2 regions of the Clostridium omnivorum genome follow, and region 1 is predicted to be linked to the other one. Evidence: riboswitches for the same ligand, from Rfam matches in the RefSeq annotation. Region 1 holds a riboswitch; the other holds the start of a gene.

Region 1 (3,447 bases):
TCTGCAGCAATACTATTTTATATTCTTTATATTAGGGAGAGAAGAAAAGTACGTGAAGATTAATTTATAAATTTAGATTTTACAAAATAAGAGGAATTATATGAAAAAGTTATTAAATATTATTTTAATTCTAATATTGTCTCTTAATTTAAGTGCATGTGGGACAAGCAAAGCTACCTATAGCAGTAATAATGAAACAAAAGAAGAGGCTCTACCACAGGCTGCAAATGAGGATGAAAAGAGAAATAATGAAAGCAGTGAACAAGATAAAGCTGTTATAAGACATGCAGATATTTATGCAAAGCAGCAGCAAAATTCAAATAACACTGAAGCAAAAGATAACAATTCCAATACATTAACTACTCCAGTACAGAAAAATACAAAGCCAGAAGTTACGCAGAATCCACAGCAATCTGAAGTAAGTAAGCTTGATACAAGATACAACGAATGGGGTAATATAAGAAATTCAAATCATACAACTCCTGGTATTCCATCAATTATTAAGCCTTGGGTCGGCAAATATAATGTTATTTTTACGGGTGATACTTCAAGAAAAATAATTTATTTTACTTTTGATGCTGGTGGAGAAACAGGATATGCAAATCAAATAATGGATACATTATGTAAACATGGGATTAAAGCTACCTTTTTTGTGACACTACCTTATATAACTAAGAATCCTGATATTGTGAGAAGAATGGTAAAAGAAGGGCATGCTGTTGCCAATCATACAGTTAATCACCTAGGCTTGCCTAATCTTACTGATGAGAAAATTAAACAGGAGTATGAAGGTGTTGAAAAGGAGTTTGCAAAAGTAACAGGTTTATCAATGATGAAGTGTGTAAGACCTCCCATGGGGGCATATAGTGAAAAATCATTATGTGTTACAAAGCAGTTAGGATATAAAACTGTATTTTGGAGTATTGCTTATAGAGACTATGATATAAATAATCAGCCATCTCATGATGAAGCTATGTCAATAATACAAAATAACCACCACAATGGAGCAATCTTGCTACTGCATCTAGCTTCAAAAACCAATGCTGATACATTGGACGAGATGATTTCATTTTTAAAATCACAGGGATACAGCTTTGGTTTAATTTCTTAGTATAATTGTGGTATAATTTTCATGACTTACAAATGCTTTAAATAGAATGTTTTTTAGAATATACATAAGAATATATATTTATGCGAAATGAGCACAGCAAAGGAGTAATGTAATTATGAATAAAAATTCAAGAAATCTTGTGCTTAGCAGTTTGTTTTTAGCTATAGCTATAGTATTTCAATTTATAGGTAGAGTGCTGCCACAAATTAGTCAAATATTTGTTGGACCAGCAGTAAATGCAGTACTAATTCTATCTGCAGCAATTTGTGGCTTAGGATGGGGAGTCTCAGTTGGTTGTCTTACTCCACTTTTAGCATGGCTTTTAGGACAGCTTCCAGCAGCCTTTGGACCTTTTATTCCATTTATAATGATAGGTAATTCAATTTTTATTATAATGTTCTATCTTTTTAAATCTTATGAAAAGTGGGGGAATGCAGTTGGAATAGTTTCAGGAGCTTTATTAAAATTCTTGTTCTTGTACATATCTGCTACAAAATTAATAAATATCTTATCGCTAGGTATAAATCCTAAGGTGGCACAAAAGTTAACAGTAGCAATGGGAAGTATTCAATTAATGACTGCATTAGCTGGAGGAGCATTAGCAATAATTATAATTAATCTTTTAAAAAGAAGAAAGCAAATATAGTTACTTGAAGACTATTATAAGATATGTTATGATTAATTCGTAAAATTTAATAAAAGCTAAACACAGGGGAGTTGGAAAAATGGCCAACTGAGAGTAAGAACCAATTCTTTGACCCTAAGAACCTGAACTGGATAATACCAGCGTAGGAAGTTGTTTGTGGTTGTATATGTTGTTAAAGGCTATTTTAAACACAAATCCTATGGATTTGTGTTTTTTATTTTATTACTTTAATGAGAAGAAGGAGGAAAATATTATGAAAACAAAAAAAATTACCTTTTCAGCTCTTTTAATAGCTATTGGTGTTATGGCTGGCAGTGTTATTTACATACCGGTTGGAGTCTCAAAATGCTTTCCAGTTCAACATACTATAAATGTAATAGCGGCTATAATTTTAGGACCAAGCTATGGAGTGGCTATAGCCTTTTGTATTTCTCTTCTGCGAAATATATTGGGTACAGGGTCTATACTAGCATTTCCAGGCAGTATGATTGGCGCATTTGTTGCAGGAATTATTTATAAAAAAACAAATTCCTATTTAGCTGCAGCAGGCGGAGAAATATTTGGAACTGGAATATTGGGCGCTTTAGCTGCATTTCCAATTGCAAAATTTGTAATGGGCAAAAAAGTAGCTGCTATGTTCTTTGTAGCACCATTTTTAACTAGTACAGTTGGTGGAAGTATAATTGCATATTGTATTTTGAAGGTACTTGATGTTTCAAAAATTAAAAGTTTAAGAAATGAAGCTTAAAGGGGTGGCATTAGCATGGAAGCTAAGAATAAAATAGCTAGATTACTTAACAATTTAAGAGAAAAGAACCCACTAGTACATCATATTACTAATTATGTAACAGTAAATGATTGTGCTAATATTACACTTGCTATTGGTGGGGCACCAGTAATGGCAGATGATATTAACGAAGTAAGGGACATGGTAACTTTGGCTTCAGCTCTTGTAATAAATATAGGTACTTTAAACAGCAGAACAGTGGAATCTATGCTTGTGGCTGGCCAAAGGGCAAATGAATTAGGTATACCAGTTATATTAGATCCAGTTGGAGCAGGAGCTACACCGTACAGAACAGATATTGCAAGGATAGTAATGGAGAATGTAAAGCTAGCAGTAATAAGAGGAAATCTTTCAGAGATAAAGACACTGTATGGAGTTAATACACTTACAAAGGGAGTAGATTCCTCTGAGGATATTTCAGCAAAATCCGATGCTCTTATTGAAGCAAAGAATCTTGCAAAATCCTTCGCAAGAAAACTTAATACTGTAATTGCAATAACTGGTGCCGTGGATATAATTACCGATGGAGAAAGAATGTTTACTGTAGAAAATGGGCATAAAATAATGTCAAAAATAACTGGTACAGGCTGTATGTGCACATCACTTATAGGATCCTTTTTAGGTGTTTCAGAAGATTACGCACTAGCTGCTTTAGCGGGTATTGCTGCTATGGGAATTTCCGGGGAAATTGCTTATGAAAGTCTTAGCAGCTTAGAAGGGACAGGTACATTGAAATGTAGAATTATAGATACAATCTATAACCTTAATGAAGATACAATAATGAAAAGAGGAAGAATAAATGAAGAATAATATTGATTATAAGCTATATCTTGTAACCGATAGAGAGATGCTTAAAAATAGGGATATTTTTTCTGCAGTAGAGATGGCTATTAAAGGTGGAGT
Region 2 (3,447 bases), 2.3 Mb from region 1:
ATCAAAACTTACTGGATTTTCAATTATTGCTGTTTCTTTAAAATTATTTATGCTATATAAAAAAGATTCTTCTTTTTTTAAGGTAATGTTTAATAATTGTTCTGAATAGCCTTTAATAGCTTTATAATGAAAATAACCATCCTCCTGCAGTATTAAAATACTGCCTTTTGACGCATTTGGAATTAGCGCTATTGCTGCTTCCAAAACTATTGAATAAACCTGACTTTCTTTCTCCATCTTTGAAATTTCTTCTGATACATGATAGATATTATTTTTTATATGCTCAATCAGCTCCATCTGCCCTTTAACTTTTTTAGCATTAAGGTGCTGAATAACTACAATAATAAGTAATATTACAATTATTAAATATAAAACCCACATTATTATAAACCCCTCTACAAACGTATACATTTAATGGAATTTTATTATATATTCTGAGTTTACATCTATTTAATACAATTGTAAAGTAAAGAAGTTTCCATTTTTAAAACTTACTTTAATTTTACTGAATATTTAATGTTAAAAAGCAAAAAATATAAATGTTTATGTAGATAAATCGTAAAAGGAGTGATAATGTATGGGAAGTGGAAAAAGTAAGCAAGGTATAGTTGGAAAGGTTCCTATGGCAAGTAAGAGAAAAGGTAATGTAGGACCTGGCATAGATTTTGTAGACGAAAATACTACCAGTGGTCCAGAAATTGCAAAAGAATTTAAAAAGAGAAGGAATGAACATTAATGCAAGCTATAGTAATAGATTTAAATCAGGCAGATGCCTATCTTTCTCTACCTGACGGTACTAATGTAAATATTGCAATAACACGTCTCCCTACTAACGTTAAAGTTGGAAAAAAAGTACACTTAAATCCTAGCAATTCAATTATGGAGAACTATAGAATAAATGGATTGTTATAGCCTCAGCACATTAACTTGCATATAAAACACTAGTGATATATAATAATAATATAATAAAATATTGTGCTAGGGGTGCCTTAAGGCTGAGAGATGATTGTTCATTAACCCTTAAACCTGATCTGGTTAGTACCAGCGTAGGGAAGCTGTTTTAGTTATTACGTAGTAACATGACCGTATCCCTTGTTGGATTACGGTCTTTCTTTTTATGTTAACATCTCAATGCCTATAAATGCTTATAGCACAAGAAATGGGGGGATTTTTATGAATTTACTTTTAACAGTAGCTTCCTTTAATCTTAAATTTAAAGGTATAAGTTTAGAGGATATTAAGCAAGGCTTTGCCGACGCTCCAAAACATCCTTTTGCAATTATTGCACTGATAGGGATAATCATTTTAGTAGCTGCTATCTTTAAGATGAAGAAGGTTAAACTGACTACAACAATGATGACCCATATTGGTATAGCTCTTGCTCTTGGTACAGTACTTAAGATGGTTAAATTTTATCAGGCTCCAATGGGAGGAAGTGCTACCTTAGGAAGCATGGTTCCTATATTTTTAATAGCACTATTCTATGGACCAGAGGTTGGTTTTTTAACAGGTCTGCTATTTGGAATAATTGATTTTATTCTAGCACCTTATATACTTCATCCAGTTCAAGTACTATTTGATTACCCTTTGCCATTCATAGCTATTGGAATAGCAGGATACTTTAAAGATAAGGGTAAGGTCTCTATGATGGTAGGAGTAGCTTTGGCTATAGTGGCTAGATTCTTATGTCACTTTATATCTGGAGTTGTTTTCTATGGAAGCTATGCTCCAGCAGGAATGTCTGCAGCGCTATACTCTTTTGTATATAACATAACCTACCTTGGACCTGATGGGCTGCTTTGTCTTGTAATTCTTGCAGTGTTACCTATGAAGCAGATAAACACAATTCTTTCAAAAACACGATTAAGTAATTAAAATAAAAAAAGTAAGCAGATAGGTATTGAAACCTGTCTGCTTACTTTTTTGAGGATGTGCTTTTAAATCTAAGATACGGAAATAGCGTTAACCGGACAAGATTCTTCTGCTTCCTTAGCACTATCCTTTTCTGATTCTGGAACTTCATCAGTTACTACCCCTGCTTTACCGTCATCTTCCATTTCAAATACTTCTGGACATATTGATGGACATAACCCACAGGATATGCAAGCATCCTTATCTACATAAGCCTTCATAATTACACTCCTCCTCTCTATATACGCCTTTTTACAATATTCTTTTAAACAACCTACTATGATCATTTATATGTTTCCCAAAGATTAACTAATTATGACTATAATTAAACATTTTTATGACCTTTTTAGTACTTATATAAAAATGTGCGGAGTAAAAAAAGAGTTAAATTCACAAGTAATTTAACTCTTTTAAGCTAGCTGAAAATTATAAATTATTTTAATTCTATAAATCTATCAACTAATTCATTGTATTCTTGAATAATATTAATATAAGCCTCTGCTTCACCTTGCTCCATCTTTTCAACTAGATCTAAATTAATAGGCAATTCAGAAAGAAGTGGTATTCCTAGCGCCTCCGCCTGTTCAGCCCCTGTCTTCTTGCTAAATACCCTTATTCTTTCATCACAATTATGGCATTTAACATAAGACATGTTTTCAACTACGCCGATAACCTTTTTATTCATCTTTTGAGCCATAATTACTACCTTTTTAACTATCATAGTAACCATATCCTGTGGCGTAGCAGCGACTACAATACCAGTTACAGGAACACTTTGAAGAACAGTAAGAGCCACATCTCCTGTACCTGGAGGCATATCTATTAACAGATAATCTAAATCTCCCCACTCAGTGTCTGTATACATCTGTGTAAGTACACTAGTAATAACTGGTCCTCTCCAGATTACTGGCTGTTCTTCCACTTCTGTTAATAAATTTAGAGAATTAACCCTAATTCCAGTTGAAGTTTCTACTGGTAAAAACTTAACTTCTTGTCCTTCACCCACAGGAATTATTTCAGCTCTCTTCTCATTAATTCCGAAAAATCTAGGCATAGATGGTCCTGTTATATCCCCATCTAAAACTCCTACACTATATCCTAAGTGTCTAAGCTTTGTAGCAAGAATACCTGTTACTGTAGATTTACCTACGCCACCTTTTCCACTCATTACAGCAATTATATTTTTAAAGCTACCGTACTTTGGAAGCAGTGCAGAACAACTTGCTTCATTAGTTCCGCATTTTCCTTTGCTAGCACAGCTTTCACATTTACCCATAGCAACTCCTCCTTAATAAGCCAAATCTACAAATATTATATCACAATAGAAATTAAAAAAACATTTTTAGCAGTTCTAATTTTATTAATCTTCTATTCATCTCTAAATTTAACAGCTCTATTTTTTACTGTCTCATCCCACTTTTCGCTATATTCTCCAATTGCCCATTCAGCCATAATCACTTTCTCACCCTCCTGAATTTTAAGCTTTCTAAGAGGTTTATCAGAAAGTACACCACTTTGAATACTGTAAATATAAAT

Evidence for each region. A riboswitch is a leader RNA that binds a small molecule or an ion and turns the genes downstream of it on or off. The one in region 1 is predicted to bind thiamine pyrophosphate.
Region 2: another riboswitch for thiamine pyrophosphate. It lies ahead of thiT (energy-coupled thiamine transporter ThiT); the one in region 1 lies ahead of thiW (energy coupling factor transporter S component ThiW).

What each region holds. Positions count from the first base shown of each region.
Region 1 covers NZ_BRXR01000001.1:354,755-358,201, reverse strand. Annotated here, with positions in the region: gene bsdE14_RS01665 (MDR family MFS transporter) at 1-63, shown strand, start outside; gene bsdE14_RS01660 (polysaccharide deacetylase family protein) at 101-1,111, shown strand; gene bsdE14_RS01655 (ECF transporter S component) at 1,227-1,757, shown strand; TPP riboswitch at 1,812-1,924, shown strand; gene thiW (energy coupling factor transporter S component ThiW) at 2,011-2,505, shown strand; gene thiM (hydroxyethylthiazole kinase) at 2,521-3,354, shown strand; gene thiE (thiamine phosphate synthase) at 3,344-3,447, shown strand, end outside.
Region 2 covers NZ_BRXR01000001.1:2,645,395-2,648,841, reverse strand. Annotated here, with positions in the region: gene bsdE14_RS12575 (sensor domain-containing diguanylate cyclase) at 1-381, opposite strand, end outside; gene bsdE14_RS12570 (hypothetical protein) at 578-736, shown strand; gene bsdE14_RS12565 (hypothetical protein) at 736-912, shown strand; TPP riboswitch at 971-1,070, shown strand; gene thiT (energy-coupled thiamine transporter ThiT) at 1,174-1,875, shown strand; gene bsdE14_RS12555 (ferredoxin) at 1,944-2,132, opposite strand; gene bsdE14_RS12550 (Mrp/NBP35 family ATP-binding protein) at 2,345-3,187, opposite strand; gene bsdE14_RS12545 (hypothetical protein) at 3,280-3,447, opposite strand, start outside.